3 regions of the Bradyrhizobium sp. AZCC 2289 genome follow, and region 2 is predicted to be linked to each of the others. Evidence: riboswitches for the same ligand, from Rfam matches in the RefSeq annotation. Region 2 holds a riboswitch; each other region holds the start of a gene.
What was found. Region 2 has a riboswitch for S-adenosylmethionine ahead of V1289_RS24825 (O-succinylhomoserine sulfhydrylase). Riboswitches for the same ligand answer to the same signal wherever they lie in the genome.
Positions count from the first base shown of each region.

Region 1: another riboswitch for S-adenosylmethionine. It lies ahead of V1289_RS14915 (hypothetical protein); the one in region 2 lies ahead of V1289_RS24825 (O-succinylhomoserine sulfhydrylase).
Region 3: another riboswitch for S-adenosylmethionine. It lies ahead of metX (homoserine O-acetyltransferase MetX); the one in region 2 lies ahead of V1289_RS24825 (O-succinylhomoserine sulfhydrylase).

Region 1 covers NZ_JAZHRY010000001.1:3,086,011-3,092,454, reverse strand. The annotation lists gene V1289_RS14940 (type I secretion system permease/ATPase) at 1-83, shown strand, start outside; gene V1289_RS14935 (HlyD family type I secretion periplasmic adaptor subunit) at 93-1,460, shown strand; gene V1289_RS14930 (LexA family protein) at 2,130-2,375, opposite strand; partial or broken gene V1289_RS14925 (transposase) at 2,366-2,716, shown strand; partial or broken gene V1289_RS14920 (N-6 DNA methylase) at 2,896-3,135, opposite strand; SAM-I-IV-variant riboswitch at 3,550-3,659, shown strand; gene V1289_RS14915 (hypothetical protein) at 3,690-4,163, shown strand; SAM-I-IV-variant riboswitch at 4,636-4,739, opposite strand; gene V1289_RS14910 (hypothetical protein) at 4,901-5,170, shown strand; gene V1289_RS14905 (vanadium-dependent haloperoxidase) at 5,737-6,444, opposite strand, start outside.
Region 2 covers NZ_JAZHRY010000001.1:5,216,936-5,223,379, forward strand. The annotation lists gene V1289_RS24820 (SGNH/GDSL hydrolase family protein) at 1-931, shown strand, start outside; gene V1289_RS24825 (O-succinylhomoserine sulfhydrylase) at 1,079-2,272, opposite strand; SAM riboswitch at 2,342-2,421, opposite strand; gene V1289_RS24830 (2'-deoxycytidine 5'-triphosphate deaminase) at 2,545-3,651, shown strand; gene V1289_RS24835 (hypothetical protein) at 3,785-4,834, shown strand; gene V1289_RS24840 (MATE family efflux transporter) at 5,015-6,444, shown strand, end outside.
Region 3 covers NZ_JAZHRY010000001.1:2,994,000-3,000,443, forward strand. The annotation lists gene V1289_RS14470 (alpha/beta fold hydrolase) at 1-166, shown strand, start outside; gene metW (methionine biosynthesis protein MetW) at 279-941, opposite strand; gene metX (homoserine O-acetyltransferase MetX) at 938-2,149, opposite strand; SAM riboswitch at 2,235-2,314, opposite strand; gene V1289_RS14485 (chorismate mutase) at 2,509-3,357, shown strand; gene hisC (histidinol-phosphate transaminase) at 3,388-4,497, shown strand; gene V1289_RS14495 (prephenate/arogenate dehydrogenase family protein) at 4,494-5,447, shown strand; gene V1289_RS14500 (hypothetical protein) at 5,493-6,011, opposite strand; gene V1289_RS14505 (hypothetical protein) at 6,204-6,437, opposite strand.

The DNA.
Region 1 (6,444 bases), 2.1 Mb from region 2:
AAATGTTTGGGCCCCGCGCCGAAATTATGTCGCGTCTCACGCGAGCCGTGCCGCTTCATTCGGTACAAGGTTCAGCGGGCTAGGAATCTGAAATGGCTCTTGTGGATGCTGCAATTCGGAACATGGGATCTGCTGCCGAGCGGCGCAGCAAGGGAGCCATTGGCGATCGGCCGCCAAGCGACTCCATCAAGCGTGTCGCTTTCGCTGGCTGGCTGATTATTGCGATTTTCTTCGGGGGTGTCGGGACCTGGGCGGTGACCGCGCCCCTTAATGGAGCGGTCGTTGGCAATGCTGTCGTAAAGGTCGAAGGAAACCGCAAGAGCGTCCAGCATTTGGACGGGGGCATCGTAAAGGAGCTTCATGTCAGGGAGGGCGAGAGGGTCAACGTCGGCGACCTCTTGATCGTGCTCGACGAGACCCAGGCGCGTGCCGAATACGACGTACTTACCCAGCAATATGTCGTTCTTCGCGCAACCGAAGTGCGCTTGCTGACCGAGCTTGACCACGGCTCCACGCTTGTGATGCCCGACGATCTCAAGGCGCGCTCGGAAGACAGCTATCTAAAGAGCGTCTGGAATGGCCAGGTGAGCCAGTTCGAAAGTCGTCGCGCCGCGCTCGAAGGTCAGCGCAGCGTCATCAGGGAGAAGATCAATCAGCTGGGCTCGCAGATCGTCGGCGCCGAAGCGCAGGTGAAATCCTTCACAGACCAGATAACTTCCGTGAAGGCTGAGGCCAAAGACATCGCACCACTGGTCGAGCGAGGACTGATTGCCCGACCACGCATCCTGCAGCTGGAGCGAACGGCATATGGCCTTGAGGGGCAGATTGCGGATGCAAGAGCCAACATCGCCAAAGCCCGGCAGGCCATTGCGGAACAAGAGCAGCAGATCGCCCAGCTCGACAACGATCGAATGACCGACGTCACCAAGGACCTGCGCGACACGCAGGCGAAGATGCTCGACGTAATCCCGAAGGCGATGAATGCCCGGGCCGTGCTCGGTCGCATGGAAATCCGCGCGCCCTATGCCGGAAGGGTCGTGGCGCTTACCGTGTTTTCGGTCGATGGCGTGATTCAGCGCGGCGAGAAGATCCTCGACATCGTGCCGGACCAGGATTTGCTGACGATCGAGGCGCAGATCGCGGTCGAGGACATCAGCGATATCAAGCCCAACATGCGGGCCGAAGTCCACCTCACTGCCTACAAACAGCGCATTGTTCCGATCATTCATGGTGACGTCATTCAAGTGTCGGCCGACCGTTTGACCGATCCGAAGACCAATAATCCCTATTATGTGGCGTTCGTCCGGATCGATGAGAGCGAGCTTGCAACCATGCCCAATATTCGGCTCTATCCCGGCATGCCGGCAACCGTCATGATTCCGACCATTCAGCGAACCGCGTTCGACTATATCGTCGGACCGCTGGTGATGTCGTTCAATCACGCATTTCGGCAGAAATGAACTACGGAAGGCTGCTTGAGAATCTTGCCGCGGAATCGTATTGGAAGCTTGATTTGCGCGGTGGCCTATAAGGGCCGAGCGCCACCGTGGCCCAATCCATAGGGGTTCTGCCGTTGAGGAAATCAACGAGGCGAAGCTCCAGGGTCGCTACCGAGGCTTCGTTTCGCGGGAAGCCGGTGAACTTTGAGGTCACCCAGGCCAATCGGCCAGCAGCTTTCCTTATCGCAAATGAGGCCCTGAAAAGGCGCACCATGCCGCGACGATGGTCGCAGGCTTGGCAGACGAACAAGGCTCAAGTTCGGATAGCGGCCCACCCCCAATGTTAGCTAAGGGAGCATCGGGAAATCGCTGTTATCGCTCGATAATTCCCTGCTTCTCGCATTTTTTTCGCTGTTAGCGTTAGTAGGGAATTGTGCGAGAACTCGCTGCAGCGCAGGGACTTCTCCTTTAGGGTTGGGGCCTATGGGCCAGAAAATCACAAATTCCCCGTAAAATTCCCTGTTAGCAGCGAATTCGCCGGGAGACAGGTGCGATCAGCACTGCGTCGCCAGCCAGCCAGTCTGGCGTTCGGCCAGGCTCCACGAGAGAGGTGAAATTCGGCAAACGTCTCCGGCCTTGTCCGCAAATGTTCCCATTTTGCGGAGACTAACGGCGGAGACTAGTACCTCGTCACAGTGGTTCTGACTGGTTGATTCCGAGCCAATCTAGGATGGGCAGGTCTTCCGGAGGCACGAGGATTTGGATGCTTCGGGCGACGCCGGGTTGACGCCTGATGAGACCGTTTCGTTCGAGCGTCACGATCATCTGGTGGACCGATGGCGGGCTGACTTGGAAGTGGCGCTGCATGTCGGCTTCAGCGGGCGGGCGCCGGAACATGTGCGCATAGGTGTAGATGAAAGCCAGTGCATCGGCCATGGCGCATGGTCAAGGTCACCGAGCGCCGGGCGGCAGAAGACTACGCCCACTGCATGCGCGAACTCGTCGATGTCCATTATCCCGAAGCCGCGTGCATCCGCGTCGTGCAGGACAATCTGTCAACCCACTCGGCCGGTGCCCTTTATGAGGCATTCGCACCTGCCGAAGCCCGGCGGATTCTGCGCCGCCTGGAGTTCCACTACACCCCCAAGCATGCCAGTTGGCTCAACATGGTCGAGATCGAGATCGGCGTGCTGCGCGGCCAGTGCCTGGACCGCAGAATCGACGACCCAGACTGGCTCCGCCGCGAAATCGACGCATGGGAACGACAACGAAACGCCGCGAAAAAGCCCGCGCCAAAATGCGTCACATCCAAAGAGTCATAACCACTGTGGCGAGGTACTAGTTCGATCACGACTGCCGCCCGAGGCTCGTGGTGGCTTGGGTGATCTGAGCAATGTGGGGAACGACCAGATCCCCGCGTAGGCCGCAGACTTCGATTGGCCTTCATCTTGCAGAGCCGCCACGTCGTATTGTTGGACTCTTGGCCGTAGATGGCGATGTCGCCGAGCTTCCCGCCGTGGGACTCAATGAACTTTTCAGACTGCACGAACTTGTCGCCCGAGCCGCAGCAAGGGTCGTAGACACGGCCCTTAGACGTTGCCAGCCATCGCCTACGCGCAGCCAGGCCACTCTTGCAGCCTGACCCTGACGCGTTCCCTGTCGAGGTTCGTCCCCGATCTGGAAGCCACCATGTCATGGGTCCGGCCGTGAAACCTTAAGGGGCCTGGTAAACCAAAGCTGACCGAAGCTGATGGTTTATGAATTCGCGACGTCTGCACGCGGTATGCTACTTGTCCACGCCTAGCAACGGCCTTGGCTGGCCAACTGACGGTTGCCTGAATGCGGGAACTCCTGTTCTTCGTCGCGGCGAGCTTCTGGGCGGGCGCCGCGCACGCGGCGACGCCGGGGCACGGCAAAAAAGCCGCCAATGGCGAGCATTCTCCCGCACAAATGAGGAGGGCTCTCCACCTTCAGCGAGGAGGAAGACTCGGCGGCGCGACCGGGTTAACTGGATGGCATCACTTCAGTATGAAGACTGATCGCGGAATCATGCTCCCAGCCGGCCTTGCTTAAGCTCCGGCTTGCAATCGCCGAGGGCGACCCTAGATAAGAAATGCATCTCGACGAAGGCTGGCACCTTCACCAACCTGCCCCACTGCGGCAAGGTGGTTCCACAAAAGTGGGATGTGGCCGTAGTTAGCGGCAAACTTGGCAGAGCGGTGCCAGCCCTCGTTGTTAAAGGAGGGCTATTTGACGGCACCAATTGCGGTCTCCGACCACAACCTCATCACACGCAGAAGTATCCTCGTCGGTGCGCTAGCCTCGCTGCTGTGCGCTCCCGCCATTGTGCGGGCCACCAGTCTGATGCCGGTGCGGCGGCTGCCATTTCCGTTTGGACCGCAGTATGCGGGGTTCGTCGAGCGCCTTTATCTTCATTCGCTTGAAAGCCATGTGAGAAATCTGAGAGCGGACCAAACGAGTACATATTTCAATCACCGTTTGATGGCTGTGCACGACGCCCGCCGGCAGGTAGCGTTTGCGCAGGCGCATGGATTCCTGCCGCCGTACATTTGCATCTACCGCAGTGACCGAGGGTGCATAGGATGGAAGAAATCAAAACCGCGCAACCTGACAGCCGCGCGCAAGGGCCACGACGGTCTGTGCCTCAGATCGCTGTTCTGCATATCCCGCATTCCAGCGAATAAGATCAGCAGAGTTCATTGATCTAATCCTCCCAAGCAGGAGCTACTGAATATCGTTGCCGATCGCACGCGAAGCAAATCCGGCAAGGCCACGTCGGCCGGAAGCCAACCAACTTCTCCATCAGGCCATTTCGCCCACTTCCAGCCGGTGTAGGGACTGATTAGCCAAGCACCGGGGCGGCAGTTCGCAAGGCGCTGCCGCGCACCATGAACATCCGCTATCGCCCTTGATCCTCGTGGGCGGTCAACGTCAACGTGTAGAACGGGAAGGCTTAAAAGCACTGCGGGGATGGGAATTTGATCAATGGGTGGCAGAGGGGCCTCCGCCGCGCCGTGACGTCCATCCAGCCATTCGGTATAAGGACACGGGGCATCAGGCACCTCGGACCAAGGCACACCCGTAGAGGTTACTTTGCTTTCGTCGAGTTTCGGCTTTTGCGTATTTTTCGGTTTTGCTGCCATAAATAATCCCTCCAAGGAGGGCTGACAGCTCGCGCGACCGTCTTCGTTGCCGAAGTGGCCGCATCCCCTTGCAGGAAACCACCTTGCTCGGCTTGGCAGGTTGGCGAGGGCGTCAGCCCTACTCTTGATGCAACCTCAATATGGGGGAGAGCATTGCTAAACGCAAGTCGGCGCGCCTCGTCGACATCTTTGGACTTATCTGTGGTCAATGCATGGAGTTGATGACCGGTCGGGTCGCTGTCAGACGGAGAGCCAGCGTGCCCAACCGACTACCTTTGTCAGGCATGCGAACTGTCTATGCTGATCTGCTGTAGTGAGGAAGCAACCGATTCGTTCATCGCGCGCTGCGATGTCTCAGCGCGTGATCTTCTGATGCCTTACGGCGACATCGTGATCGCATTGTCTACTGTGCTGCGCATCAAGCGCACGCTGGATGGTGGCGAGATTGATAACCTGATCTTGGACTTGGAGGCTCGCAAAGCAGCAGCGGTTGAACGTTGGCGGCGTGAGCGCTGGCGGCGGGTCGTCGTGAATGCCGCAAACTTCGTAGCATCTTGCGCCTCGTGAGGTGCAAGGGTTAGCCCGTCGGAGGTATATTCAACCGCACACGAAGGCACTGTATTCTGCCCGAGTTTAGGATCGTTGGGTTGGCGGAAGTACCCAGCTTTGGCGATCCGAGAGAGGAGCCCCGGCGCGCTACAGCGTCGGGGTGGGAGGGGGTTATCGAGAACGCCGCTCGTCTCATGACCGATTACTAGAGTTTAGCAGGAAGAGGCGCGCGCTCACGGACTGAGCCATTTCGGCTTGATGGCAGCTCACTCACGGTCGGCACGAACCGGACATGCCGCCCCCATTGGGCGATGTCCGGTTTCGAGGTGCCGGCTCAACCGGTCGACGCAACAGGCGTTAAATCTCTCTGCTGGTGTTTCAAATTGCAAGGTCTCACGTGGTCGTTCATTTAGCTGACGAGCCACTTTGTTCAGATGGGCTTGATACGATTTTCAGCGCTGCGTCGGCGCCGCGTCCCAATCGGAGCTCGCGGGCAACCGAATGCTGCGAGCCAGTTGTCACTGCATTGTGTCGGCAATGGAACTACGCCGGACTCGCTGGTAGAAGCCCGGCGCGGCACCCGTTCATCGCGAACTCGTCACAACTGGCTGCATTACGTTCTTCACAACGTACTCACCGATCTGAAGCCCCATATCCGTCCCGACGCGGGTCGAGAAGCGGTAGTGGAAGCCGGCCCAGATGCGAGCATTTGCAACCTCTTCGGTAAGGGCCGTCATGTTGGTCCAACGGTGGGTTACGCCGGGTGCCGTAGGGCTTGTCAGCGCGACCTCGGGGATGTCCTCGCCTCCCAGCACCGCCTTGACGACGGCTGCGACGCTGCCGCTCTGGATGCAATGCGAACACGGGTATTCCGGATGCATCGGCGTGTTGGCGATCGGCTGCCATGTTGCCTCACTATCGGTGGCCGGGTTGCCATCGATATCGCCGTTGCGAATTGCCGTGATCGGCCGCCAGAAATTGTAATGGTACTTGGCGTCCAACACAGCGATGATTGCGTCGTTGAGCCCAACCGCCTCCAGCGCCATGAAGCGCGCGCTGTCTACGACATCCATCTGCTTTGCGGTCACGAGTTGGCGTATCAAGGGGTGATACGCCACTGGTCCACCCATGAGCCAGAACCGGGCAGTCTCGGTCTGCTGGGCCGTTCGCTTCGCACTGATCTGTCCACCATAGTCCTTGAGTTCGTTGTAGTCTGTTGCCCACTCCTTGCTCTCCAGCGCAATCGGCGGGTTCGGCCGGAATTGGGATCCGTTGGCCATGGCGAACGGCTT
Region 2 (6,444 bases):
ATCGGACGCCGCCAAACCCGAGGCAGCCAAGTCTGAGGCCGCCAAAACGGCTCCGCCACAGACAACCACCGCCGCGACCGGCGGCAATGTGGCCGCCACCAATCAGGCCAATCCTGCAACGCAAACACCCGCGCAACAAAAGAGCCTCACCGGCAGAGCGATCGACAAGGTGAAGGCGGTCGCAAAGTCGGCCGGCGACATTTTCAGCCGCGTTCCCTGCCTGCCGCCGAAGGGCGGCGCCAAGTCGATGGGCTCGCTGCCGCATGTCGCGGCCAAGCTCGCTGCCGGCCGGCCGGTGGTGATCGTTGCGTTCGGCTCGTCGTCGACCCAAGGCTACGGCTCGACGTCGCCGGAGTTCACCTATCCGAACCGTCTTGCGGCGCAACTGCGCCAGAAATATCCGAGCGCCGACATCACCGTGATCAATCGCGGCCATGGCGGTGATGACGCACCGGAGATGATGAAGCGACTGCAGAGCGAAGTCATCGACATGCATCCGGATCTGGTGATCTGGCAGGTCGGCACTAACGCGGTGTTGCGCAACCTCGATCCGGCCGAGACCGCCAAGACGGTGGAGGAGGGCATCGCGCGCATTCAGGCGGCGGGCGCGGATCTCGTGCTGGTCGATCCGCAGTACTCGCCGGCCGTCACCGCCAAGCCGGAAAGCGCCGGCAAGATGGTGAAGCTGCTCGGCAAGGTCGCCGAGCTGCGCCACGTCGGCATCTTCCCGCGCTTCGAGGTGATGCGCGACTGGCATGAGAAGCAGGCGATCCCGATCGAAGGTTTCGTGATCGCCGACGGCCTGCACATGAACGACTGGGGCTACGCCTGCTTCGCGCAATTGCTCGGCGACGACATCATCAAGTCGGTCGGCCAGATCAAGCTCGGCGTCAACGTGCCGTCGGACGTGCGGACCTATCGGCCGATGTAGTTACCGTCGTCCCGGCCTTGAGCCGGGACCCATACGCCGCAGCCGTGCTGATAAAAGGCAGTGGTCAACGACCATCCCCCGACAACAACGCCCGGTGGTTATGGGCCCCGGCGTGCGCCGGGACGACGAGGGTGTTAGGTTCGCCCCTCACGCCTTCTCCAGCGCCGCGGCAAAATCCTCGATCAGATCATCCGCATGCTCGAGCCCGGCGGAGAAACGAATAAAGCCCTCGCTGATGCCGAGTTCGGCGCGGGCCTCCGGCGCCAGCCGCTGATGCGTGGTGGTCGCCGGATGCGTCACCAGACTCTTCGCGTCGCCGAGATTGTTGGAGATCTTCGTAAGCTTCAACGCATTGAGGACGCGGAAGGCGGCCGGCTTGCCGCCCTTCACCTCGAAGCCGACCAGTGTGGAGCCGCCGCGCAACTGCTTCTTCACCAGCGCGGCCTGCGGATGGTCGGCGCGGCCGGGATAGATCAATCGCGAGATCTTCGGATGGTTTGCGAGCACCTCAGCGACACGGCCTGCGGTGTCGGTCTGCGCGCGCACCCGCACGCCGAGCGTCTCAAGCCCCTTGAGCAAGACCCAGGCGTTGAACGGCGAGAGCGACGGCCCGGTCTGGCGCATGAAATTGTGAACGTGCTCGGCGATGAAGGCTTCGGACGAGAGAATGATGCCGCCCAGGCAGCGGCCCTGGCCATCAATATGCTTGGTCGCTGAATACACCACGACGTCGGCGCCGAGCGAAAGCGGGCTCTGCCAGATCGGCGTGGCAAAGACGTTATCGACGACCAGCCGTGCACCGCCTCGGTGCGCGATTTCGGCAATCCCCGGAATATCGAGCACATCGAGCGTCGGATTGGTCGGGCTCTCCAAAAAGAAGGTCTTGGTGTTCGGCCGCAGTGCGCGCTGCCACTGGTCGAGATCGAGACCGTCGACCAGCGTCGTTTCGATACCGTAGCGCGGCAAGAGGTCCTGCACCACGTAAAGGCACGAGCCGAACAGGGCTTTCGAGGCGACAACGTGATCGCCGGCCCTGAGCGGTGCGAGGATCGCGGTCGTCACCGCGGCCATGCCGGTGGCGGCGGAGCGAGCCGCTTCCGCGCCCTCGAGCTCGATCATCCGGCGCTCGAACATCGCAATCGTCGGATTGGAATAGCGCGAATAGATAAAGCCGGGATCCTCGCCCTTGAAGCGCGCCTCGCACTGCTCTGCGCTGTCGTAGACGTAGCCTTGGGTGAGGAACAGCGCTTCGGACGTCTCGCCGAATTGCGAGCGCAGCGTGCCGCCATGGACGAGGCGGGTTTCGGGGCGATAGCGGGTAGTCGCTTTAGTCTCAGACATGTGACCTCCGTCGTGACCATCAAAAATGGTCACAAAAAACCGGCCTGGAAAAATTTCCACAGGCCGGGATCACACGTGTCCCCGGCCTGTTTAGCGATTTATTTAACGTGGCTGCAAGCCGGCCGGCTCAAATCACCACGGGATAAGTCATGCTGATATTCGCTTGCGCCCTTTCAGTCAAGGCGGCCATCGTTTAACCCGTAAAAGCCCTTAAATTCAGGGTTTGGGGGCCATTTGGGTCCTCGGTATAAGTTTTCCCTGGGAAACACGCCGTGTCGTTCACGCTGCCGCCCGATGCCAACGGAATCCTGCCCGACCGCATGATCGCGGCGATGGCGGATGCGGGCCTGATCCTGCCGGCCTATCCTTTTGTCGAGAGCCAGATCCAGCCGGCGAGCCTCGATCTGCGCCTCGGCGATATCGCCTACCGGGTGCGGGCGAGCTTTCTCCCGGGGCCGGGCGCAACGGTGGCCGAGCGCATCGACGAATTGAAGCTGCATGAAATAGATCTCTCGGACGGTGCGGTGCTCGAGACCAATTGCGTCTACATTGTGCCATTGCTGGAAAGCCTGGCGCTGCCGCCGCAGATCGTCGCCGCCGCCAATCCCAAGAGTTCGACCGGGCGGCTCGACGTGTTTACCCGCGTGATCGCCGACGGCACCCGCCGCTTCGACATGATCGGCGCCGGCTATCACGGACCGCTTTACGCCGAGATCAGCCCGAAGACGTTCCCGGTGCTGCTGCGCGAGGGATCGCGGCTGAGCCAGGTCCGCTTCCGCACTGGCGACGCCATCCTCAATGCCGACGAACTCGACGCGCTGCATGACGCCGAGCGGCTGGTCGATATCGATGACGCCGATCTTGCCAACGGGGTCGCGCTGTCGGTCGATCTGAGCGGCGAGAACGCCAGCGGTTTCGTCGGCTACCGCGCCAAGCGCCACACCGGCGTCGTCGATATCGATCGCCGCAGCGGCTATGCGGTCGGTGAATTCTGGGAGCCGATCGCGGCGCGGCCCGACGGCACCCTGATCCTCGATCCCGGCGAGTTCTACATCCTGGCGTCGAAGGAAGCCGTGCAGGTGCCGCCGGATTACGCCGCCGAGATGGTGCCGTTCGATCCCCTGGTCGGCGAATTCCGCGTGCACTACGCCGGCTTCTTCGATCCCGGCTTCGGCTATGTCGGCGCCGGCGGGCAGGGCTCGCGCGCGGTTTTGGAAGTGCGCTCGCGCGAGGTGCCGTTCATCCTCGAACACGGCCAGATCGTCGGCCGCCTGGTCTACGAGAAAATGCTGGCGCGGCCCGACGCGATGTACGGCCAGCGCATCGGCTCGAACTACCAGGCGCAAGGCCTGAAGCTCTCCAAGCATTTCAAGGTCTAGCCGTCATTGCGAGGAGCGTTAGCGACGAAGCAATCCATACCGCACACGCGGCGTCATGGATTGCTTCGCTGGCGCCCGCAATGACGGTTGATATATGCTCGCAACCAACAAGAACATCGGGACGGGAGCGAGCATGACCGGAGAGCAGGAAGCGCGCGAGGCGCAATGGCTGAAATGGCGCAGCGTCGCCGATCTCTACCATGCTTTTTTCACCGGGCTCATTCTCACCGTCGTGAGCCGTCGCGGCACCGCCGACGCCGCCGAATTCGTATTCCGCGTGTTTCGCCGCCAGCAGCAGAAGCGTTTTCTGCCTGGGCTGCAGAAACTCGGCCTCGATCATCTGCCGCCCGCGGTCGCGGCGGCGCAGTATCATTATCTCTCCAACTGGATCGGCGGCGTCCATGTCGAATATATGTACGAGACCGACCGCAAGGCCTGGATCCGCTATCCGCCGCCGCGCTGGATCTGGCGCGGCACCGCGATCTGCGGCGTGCCCGGCGAGGTCTCGCGCGCGATGCTGCGGGGATGGCACGCCAATAATGGCGTGGCGCTGGGCGACCTGCGCCTCGGCTTCGTCTGCACCAAGCAGAGCGTCGACGGCCAGGACGGGCTCGAAGGCTATTACTGTGAATATGACCATCCGCTGGAGCTCGATCAGCGCCTGGTGTTCGCGCGGCATCTCGAAGCCCCCTTGTTCGATCCCGCCACCGCACCCGCCTTGCCGGTCGCGAGCTGGCCAAAGCCACGGCTGGAAAAAGCCTATCGCAACTACGCGATGGAATATGTACGGACCGCCGCACCCGTGATGGTGCAGGTGTTCGGTCCGGAGGACGCTGGATATTTGCTGCACCTGACGGGCAAGCTGATCGGCATGCAGTATTTCGACGAAATCGCGCGCGCCTTCGCGGCGAACCGCGGCACGGCAAAAGACTTTGTCGCATTCCTGCGCGTCCTGTTCGAGGCGCACGACGATGTTGCCGAGATCAGCTTATCCGGTGGAGCGTTCGAAGTCAGTCAGCAGACCTGGAAGCTGATGGCCGATGTGCCCGATTATCATCCGGCCTGCGCCAAGGTACTGGAGGGGTTGTTTGAAGGCCTTGCGGCCGGCTGCGGCCGCCATATTCCGGTGCATTTGAAGCCGGCGCAGGGCGGCAAACCGCCCTTTATCTGGTCGATCGGCTAAAGCGAGCGCTCGCCTGCAATCGCGCAGGCCCGCATTGCGCCCCGCGCACGTGGAATCGGCCCCGGTCATGGTAGGGAACACCGTGCCGCAGCAATCAGACTGCGGAAAAATTTATGATTGGCGCATGACCTTGTCGCCAAACCGCTCACACTTTGGCGGGTCATGCGCCTGGGAGCCGAGATGCCGGATATTGCGGTTGCCGAAATACCCGTAGACGAGGAGGAACGTCCGCTTCCGCCGCCGCAGCCGCCTGTGCGGAATGCGCTGCTCGATCGCCCGATCCTGCGCACGCTGTTGTGGCTCGCCTGGCCGAATGTGATCGCGCTCTCCGCGAGCACCTGCGTGGTGATCGCGGAGACGTCCTATATCGGCCGGCTGGGCGTGGAATCGCTGGCTGCGATGGCGCTGGTGTTTCCCTGCGTGATCCTGACCATGACGATGTCCGGCGGCGCCATGGGCGGCGGCGTCGCTTCCGCGATCGCGCGCGCGCTCGGCGCCGGCGACCGGGAGCGCGCCTCGACGCTGGCCGCACACACGCTGCTGATCGGCGTCTGCTTCGGACTGACCTTCATGCTGGGCATGCTGATCTTCGGGCCGCGATTGCTCGAACTGCTCGGCGGTCGAGGCAACGTGCTGGCGCAGGCGATTGCCTATGTGCAGATTTTCTTCGGCGGCGCCGTCGCGCCATGGCTGATGAACACGATGGCCGGAATTTTGCGCGGCACCGGCAACATGAAACTGCCGTCGCTGATGATGCTTTCTTCGGCGGTCTGCCAGATCATTCTCGGCGGCACGCTCGGCCTCGGCCTCGGGCCGATCCCGCAATTCGGCATGCGCGGCGTCGCCGCGGGCTCGCTGACGGCCTATATCATCAGTATATCGATCATGTCCTGGTATCTGTTTTCCGGCCGGGCCCGCGTCGTCCCCAAGCTCTGGGGATTGCGGATTCAATGGGTGATGTTGTTCGATATCCTCAAAGTCGGCGCGATTTCCTGCTTTTCGCCGCTGCAGTCGGTGCTGACCATCAGCATCTTCACCCACATGCTGGCCGGCTTCGGCACCGCGATTCTGGCCGGCTACGGCATCGGCGCGCGGCTCGAATTCCTGCTGACGTCGGTGTCGTTCGCGGTCGGCATTGCCTCGGTGCCGATGATCGGCATGGCAATCGGCGCGGAACGGATCGCGCGGGCGCGGAAGATCGCCTGGACCGCGGGCCTGGTTTCGTTCATCGCGGTCGGGGCGATCGCGACCTTCATCGCCATCTTCCCGGATCTCTGGGTCAACCTCTTCACCCGTGACGCGGGCGTGCGCGCCGCCAGCCACCAATATCTGTCGACGGCAGCCCCCATGTACGCCTTCATTGGACTGGCGTCGTCGATGTATTTCTCATCCCAGGGCGCCGCCAAGGTGGTCGGTCCGGTTCTGGCACAAACCGCGCGGCTATTGTTCATCGGCACCGGCGGCTGGTGGCTGTCGACGCACGATGCGACCGCGCAAAACTTTTTCACGCTCGCCGCGGCATCGATGGTGGTGCTCGGCGCGCTGTCATGCGCGAGCGTGATCCTGACCCGATGGGGACCAAAGCCCGGTCCCGTTCCGGCAGCTCGTCC
Region 3 (6,444 bases), 2.2 Mb from region 2:
CCTGAAGCAGCATTTGCCCGCGGCGGGGCTTTCGTTCTTCCCGAAATCCGGCCACGTGCTCAATCTGGAGGAGCCGGCGCTGTTCAATGAGATGGTCGAGCGTTTTATTGCACTGGTCGAAGCCGGGAGGTGGCCGGTGCGTGATCCGAGATCGATGATGGCTTGAACGTCATTCCGGGGCGATGCGCAGCATCGAACTAGGTGCGCAATTGCGCACCTGAGAATCTCGAGATTCCGGGTCTGGTCCTACGGACCATCCCGGAATGACGCCAAGGGCGTCACTTCGCCTTGCCGCGGCTGAGCAAAAACACGCCCTGCTCGCCGAACATGTTCCAGAACCACCACGGCAGATTGAGCCGCAGGGGGCGGCCGTAGAGATCGAGCGCCACTGCGCGCTCCATCTTGACGTTGATCTCGTCGCAGAGCTGCACGAAATCCTTGATGGTGCAGAAATGGATGTTCGGCGTGTCGTACCAAGTCGCCGGCAGGTTTTCCGTGCGCGGCATGTGGCCGCCGACCAGGAGCTGCAGCCGCATCTTCCAGAACCCGAAATTCGGGAACGAGACGATGGCGCGCTGGCCGATCCGCAGCAGATTCTCCAGCACCACTTTCGGCTGCCGCGTTGCCTGCAGCGTCTGCGACAGGATCACGTAGTCGAACGCATCGTCGGGATAATTGACGAGGTCGGTATCGGCGTCGCCCTGCACCACCGCAAGGCCCTTGGCGACGCAGCGGTTGACACCCTCGCGCGACAGCTCGATGCCGCGGCCGTCGATGCCCCGGCTTTCCAGCAGCATCAGCAATTCGCCGTCGCCGCAGCCGACATCGAGCACCTTTGAGCCGCGCTCGATCATCTCGGCGACCAAAAGATGATCGCTGCGATAATTCCCGGTGCGGTCAGGCGTGACGCCCGCGAGCGGCAAGGTCTGCTGGATGCTCATGATGGCTCAGCGCCATTGTTTCCCAGTCCGCGCGCCTTGCCCGCCGACTGCAGAAAAGCCCGGGAGATGTCGAAGAATTCCGGCACCTCCAGCAGGAAGGCGTCGTGGCCGCGATCGGTTTCGATCTCGGCAAACGACACCCGCGCGCTCGACGCATTGAGCGCATGCACCAGCGCCCGCGATTCCGCGGTCGGGAACAGCCAGTCTGACGTGAACGACACCACGCAGAACCGTGTCTTGATGCCGCGGAACGCACGCGCCAGCGCGCCGTCATGGTCGGCGGCGATATCGAAATAGTCCATTGCCCGCGTCAGATAGAGATAGCTGTTGGCATCGAAGCGCTCGACGAAGGACGAGCCCTGGTAGCGCAGATAGCTTTCGACCTGGAAATCGGCGTCGAACGAGAAGGTCGGCAGGTCGCGGTCCTGCATCCGCCGGCCGAACTTGCGGTGCAGGGCGGCGTCGGAGAGATAGGTGATATGCGCTGCCATCCGCGCCACGCCGAGCCCGCGATGCGGGTGCGTGCCGTGCTCGAAATAGCGCCCGGCGCGCCAGTCGGGATCGGCCATCACGGCCTGACGGCCCAATTCGTGGAACGCGATGTTCTGCGCCGAGTGCCGCGTGCTGCAGGCAATCGCCAGCGTGGAATACACCCGCTCGGGGTAAGCCGCGGTCCATTGCAGCGCCTGCATGCCGCCCATCGAGCCGCCGACCACGCAGAACAGCGTCTCGATCCCCAAGCGATCGATCAGCATGGTCTGCGCGCGCACCATGTCGGGAATGGTGATGATGGGAAAATCGAGCCCCCACGCTTTTGCCGTCGCGGGGTTGATCGAGGCCGGGCCGGTCGAGCCCATGCAGCCGCCGATCACGTTGGAGCAGATGATGAAATAGCTGTTGGTGTCGAGCGGCCGGCCGGGGCCGACCATGGTGTCCCACCAGCCCGGCTTGCCCGTCACCGGGTGCGGGTTGTTGACATGCTGATCGCCGGTCAGCGCATGGCAGACCAGAATGGCGTTGGAGCGATCGGCGTTGAGTTCGCCATAGGTCTGGTAGGCGATCTGGAACGGCGCCAGATCGATGCCGCAATCGAGTTTGAGCGGCTGATCCATCCCGAACTTCGCCAGCTGCGACGTCGGATGATCGGCCTCATGGGCGCGATCCTCGCCGTGGATCGCGGGACTTGCTATCGACTGCACCTTGGTCATCCCGGCACCGTCCTCCTCGCGGAGGATCCTCGAACGGAAATCAGGCCATAAAAAAACCCGGCCTGAACATAAGGTTCGGCCGGGATCACTTCTGTCCCCGGCCTGTTTAGCGAGTTGTTTAACGTGGCTGCAAGCCGGCCGGCTCAAATGACCACGGAGTGGGTTAAAGCTAGTCCCGGACTGGCGTTTCGTCAAGGCAGGCCCAAAGCGCAGAGTTAACCGGGCCATGCAGGTGGGCCATGCAGGCGGCCCATGCAGGTCCTGGCGGCGACGTTTCTCTTTGCTTTCAGCTTCCGTCTTTCCTAATCAGTGCCCTTGCTTGCCGGCGGCATCAGGCCGTCCGGCCGTTAGGGTTCGACATGTCCAAGGCACCCCCCGCCCCGCCCTCGCTGGCGGTGCTGCGCAAAGAGATCGACGCGATCGACGAGCAGGTCCATCAGCTCTTGATGGCGCGCGGCGATATCATCGATCGCCTGATCCAGGTGAAGGAGACCCAGGAGGTCGGCTCGGCGTTCCGTCCGGCGCGCGAGGCCGACATGATGCGGCGACTGGTCGAGCGTCATCGCGGCATCCTCCCGATCGATACCGTCGAGAGCATCTGGCGCGTCATCATCTCGACGTTCACGTATGTGCAGGCGCCGTTCTCGGTGCATGCGGATGTCTCGGTCGGCGAATCCGCGATGCGGGATTCGGCGCGGTTTCATTTCGGCTTCGTCGTGCCTTATGTGGCGCATTTCAGCGCGCAGGCCGCGGTCGAGGCGGTGGCGAAATCGAAGGGCGATCTGGCGCTGGTCTCGGCCACCTCCAGCCGCACGCCGTGGTGGATCGGCCTCGAGCCTGATGGCGCGCCAAAAATCATCGCGCGGCTGCCGTTCCTCGAGCGTGCCGATCATCCGGCGGCATTGCCGGTGTTCGTGGTCTCGCGCGTCGCCGATAACGCGATGGTGACCGAGGTCGAGACCTGGAGCGTGCGCGTCTCCGGCTGGAATGCCGATATTGCGCGTGCGATCGCGCCGCTCGCCGAAATCGTCGCCGTCCCCGATACCGCCTTCGACGGCGCGGCGCTGCTGGTATCGATCGCAGGCACCGGGCTGGAAAAGATCAGAACCGCGCTGATCGAGGCCGGCGCCTCGGTGCGCTCATCGGCCCTCGTCGGCAGCCACGCAACGCGCTATACGGTGCCCCCGAACGGGGCAGCCAAACCCTAAAAGCCGCCCCAAAATACCCCGGAGTTAACGATGTCCCGCCCCGTGCCGAATCCCGGCATTCTCGATATTGCGCCCTACACGCCCGGCAAGAGCCCGGTGGCGGAGCCGGGCCGCAAGGTGTTCAAGCTGTCCGCCAACGAGACGCCGTTCGGGCCGTCGCCGAAGGCGATTGCGGTCTACAAGGACGCCGCAGCGCATCTGGAGGACTATCCGGAGGGCACATCGCGGGTGCTGCGCCAGGCGATCGGCCGCGCCTTCGGGCTCGACCCGAACCGCATCATCTGCGGCGCCGGCTCGGACGAGATCCTCAATCTGCTCGCGCACGTCTATCTCACCCATGGCGACGAGGCGATCTCGACCACCCATGGCTTTCTGGTCTACCCGATCGCGACGATGGCGAACGGCGCCAGGAACGTCGTCGCGCCCGAAACCAATTTCACCGCCGACGTCGACGCGATCCTCGCGCGCGTCACGCCGCGCACCAAGCTCGTCTGGCTCGCCAACCCGAACAACCCGACCGGCACCTATCTGCCGTTCGACGAGGTCAAGCGGCTGCGCGCCGGCCTGCCGGAGCACGTGCTGCTGGTGCTCGACGCCGCCTATTCCGACTACGTGTCGCGCAACGACTACGAGCTCGGCATCGAGCTGGTGGCGACCACCGAGAACACGGTGGTGACGCACACGTTTTCGAAAATCCACGGCCTCGCGTCGTTGCGGATCGGCTGGATGTTCGGCCCGGCCCACATCGTCGACGCGGTCAACCGGATTCGCGGCCCCTTCAACGTCTCGACGCCGGCGATGCTGGCGGCGGTGGCGGCGATCGAGGACACCGCGCATGTCCAGATGTCCAGGACGCACACCGAAAAATGGCGCAACTGGCTGACGGACGAAGTGACAAAACTCGGCCTCAAGGTGACGCCGAGCGTGGCCAATTTCATCCTGATCCATTTCCCGCTCGAGCAGGGCAGGACGTCGGCTGATGCCGACGCGTTCCTGACCAGGCGCGGGCTGGTGCTGCGCGCGCTGAACAATTACGGCCTGCCGCACGCGCTGCGCATGACCATCGGCACCGAGGAAGCCAATCGGCTCGTGGTCGACGGTTTGCGCGACTTCATGGCGGCCAGGATGGCTGTCAAGTGAGCGTTGACGGGAACGCTGCGCCGCATTTCAAGAAGGTCGCGCTGATCGGCTTCGGCCTGATCGGCGGCTCGATCGCGCGCGGCGCCCGGCTGCAGGGGCTTGCGGGCGAGATCGTCACGACCGCGCGCTCGGAGAAGACCCGTGCGCGGGTGGCCGAACTCGGCATCGTCGACCGCGTAGTGGCGACCAACGCCGAAGCCGTCAAAGACGCCGACCTCGTCATCCTCTGCATTCCCGTCGGCGCCTGCGGCCCGGTGGCGCAGGAGATCGCGGCTTTCCTCAAGCCGGGCGCGATCGTTTCCGACGTCGGTTCGGTCAAGGGCGCGGTCGCACGCGAAATGGCGCCGTTTATTCCCCCGGGTGTGCACTTCGTCCCCGCGCATCCGGTCGCCGGCACCGAGCATTCCGGCCCGGATTCCGGCTTCGCGGAATTGTTCATCAACCGCTGGTGCATCCTGACGCCACCGGAAGGCACCGACGCGGGCGCGGTGGAAAAACTGCGGGCGTTCTGGGCCGGCCTTGGCGCCAGGGTCGAGATCATGACGCCGGATCATCATGACCTCGTGCTCGCGATCACCAGCCACCTGCCGCATCTGATCGCCTACACCATCGTCGGCACCGCCGACGAACTCGAAGAGGTGACGTCGTCGGAGGTCATAAAGTTCTCCGCCGGCGGCTTTCGCGATTTCACCCGTATCGCGGCCTCCGATCCCACGATGTGGCGCGACGTGTTCCTGAACAACAAGGACGCGGTGCTGGAGATGCTCGGCACCTTCAACGAGGATCTGTCGAAACTCACCCGCGCCATCCGCCGCAATGACGGCGAAGCGCTGTTCGAGCATTTTACCCGCACCCGCGCCATCCGCCGCGGCATCGTCGAGATCGGCCAGGATTCGGCCGCGCCCGACTTCGGCCGGCCGCATGAACATCTGACGAAGAAGCCGGGTTGAGAGCGGGCGCATGCGAAGTATCCAGTACGCCGCGGCTTCTCGGTTTTATCCCTGATGTCTCTGGAATACTGGATCACCCGCATGCGCGGGTGATGACGACTGGGGGTATGCCTTCCGAGCGAGCCGCAGGCGGGCGATCGAGCCGGCGCTGATCTGCATGGCGGTGCCAACGAGCCACCACGAGCCAATGACGAGCTCCCATGCGCGGTGCGGCGCTTCATCGAGCACGATGGCACAGACCGAGATCAGCGCGGCCACGGCGGCGAGGAATGTGCCGGCGGCGCTGAGCAGCTCGACCGGCTCAACCCTCGGCGGATGGCGGGCGCCGCTGGCCGGGAGCCAGGGAATATCGATCCCGAGATAGAATGCGATCATTCCGGCCAACACCATCGCCGCGGTGAATCCGAACGTGTCGAGCGCCGCGATGTCGGTTTTTGCCAGTTGCGCGGCCACGAACGTCCCGCACATCGCGCCGGCCATCGCCAGGCCGCTGCGCCCGATGACATGCGCCGCCCGGCTGATCAGATAGTAGTCCTGCATCGCGTGGTTTCCTTCGTTAGGCATGATGAACCCCTCGTTCTGGCAGGGATCGAGCGCGGCATTCGCACATCGATAGTCGCGAACACGCGATCATTTCGCGTCACGTCTCGCTCACGGCCGGGTGTTGGAATTTCTTGACGCGCGCGTCCGCGTCTGAATGAAAGGAAGCGGGCTCCAGCCGGGGCGACTGAGCCCGCTTCGATCCGGGCACGCCGGTTACTTGCGGGGTTTGACGTGCCGGGTCACGATCGGGTGGCTCATGACCAGCCGCGGCGCCATCGCGTGGGCATTGGCAACCGGCCGCGCCGATCCGTTACCGAGATCGCCGTTCGGATGATAGAACGCCCACATCCCCGGCTCCGATGCCTCCAGCGGGTCCTGCGCCGACGCCGGTGATGCAATCAACACCGCCAAAACCGCGGCCGCGCCGAACAATTTGAACCTGGTCATGTCTCTC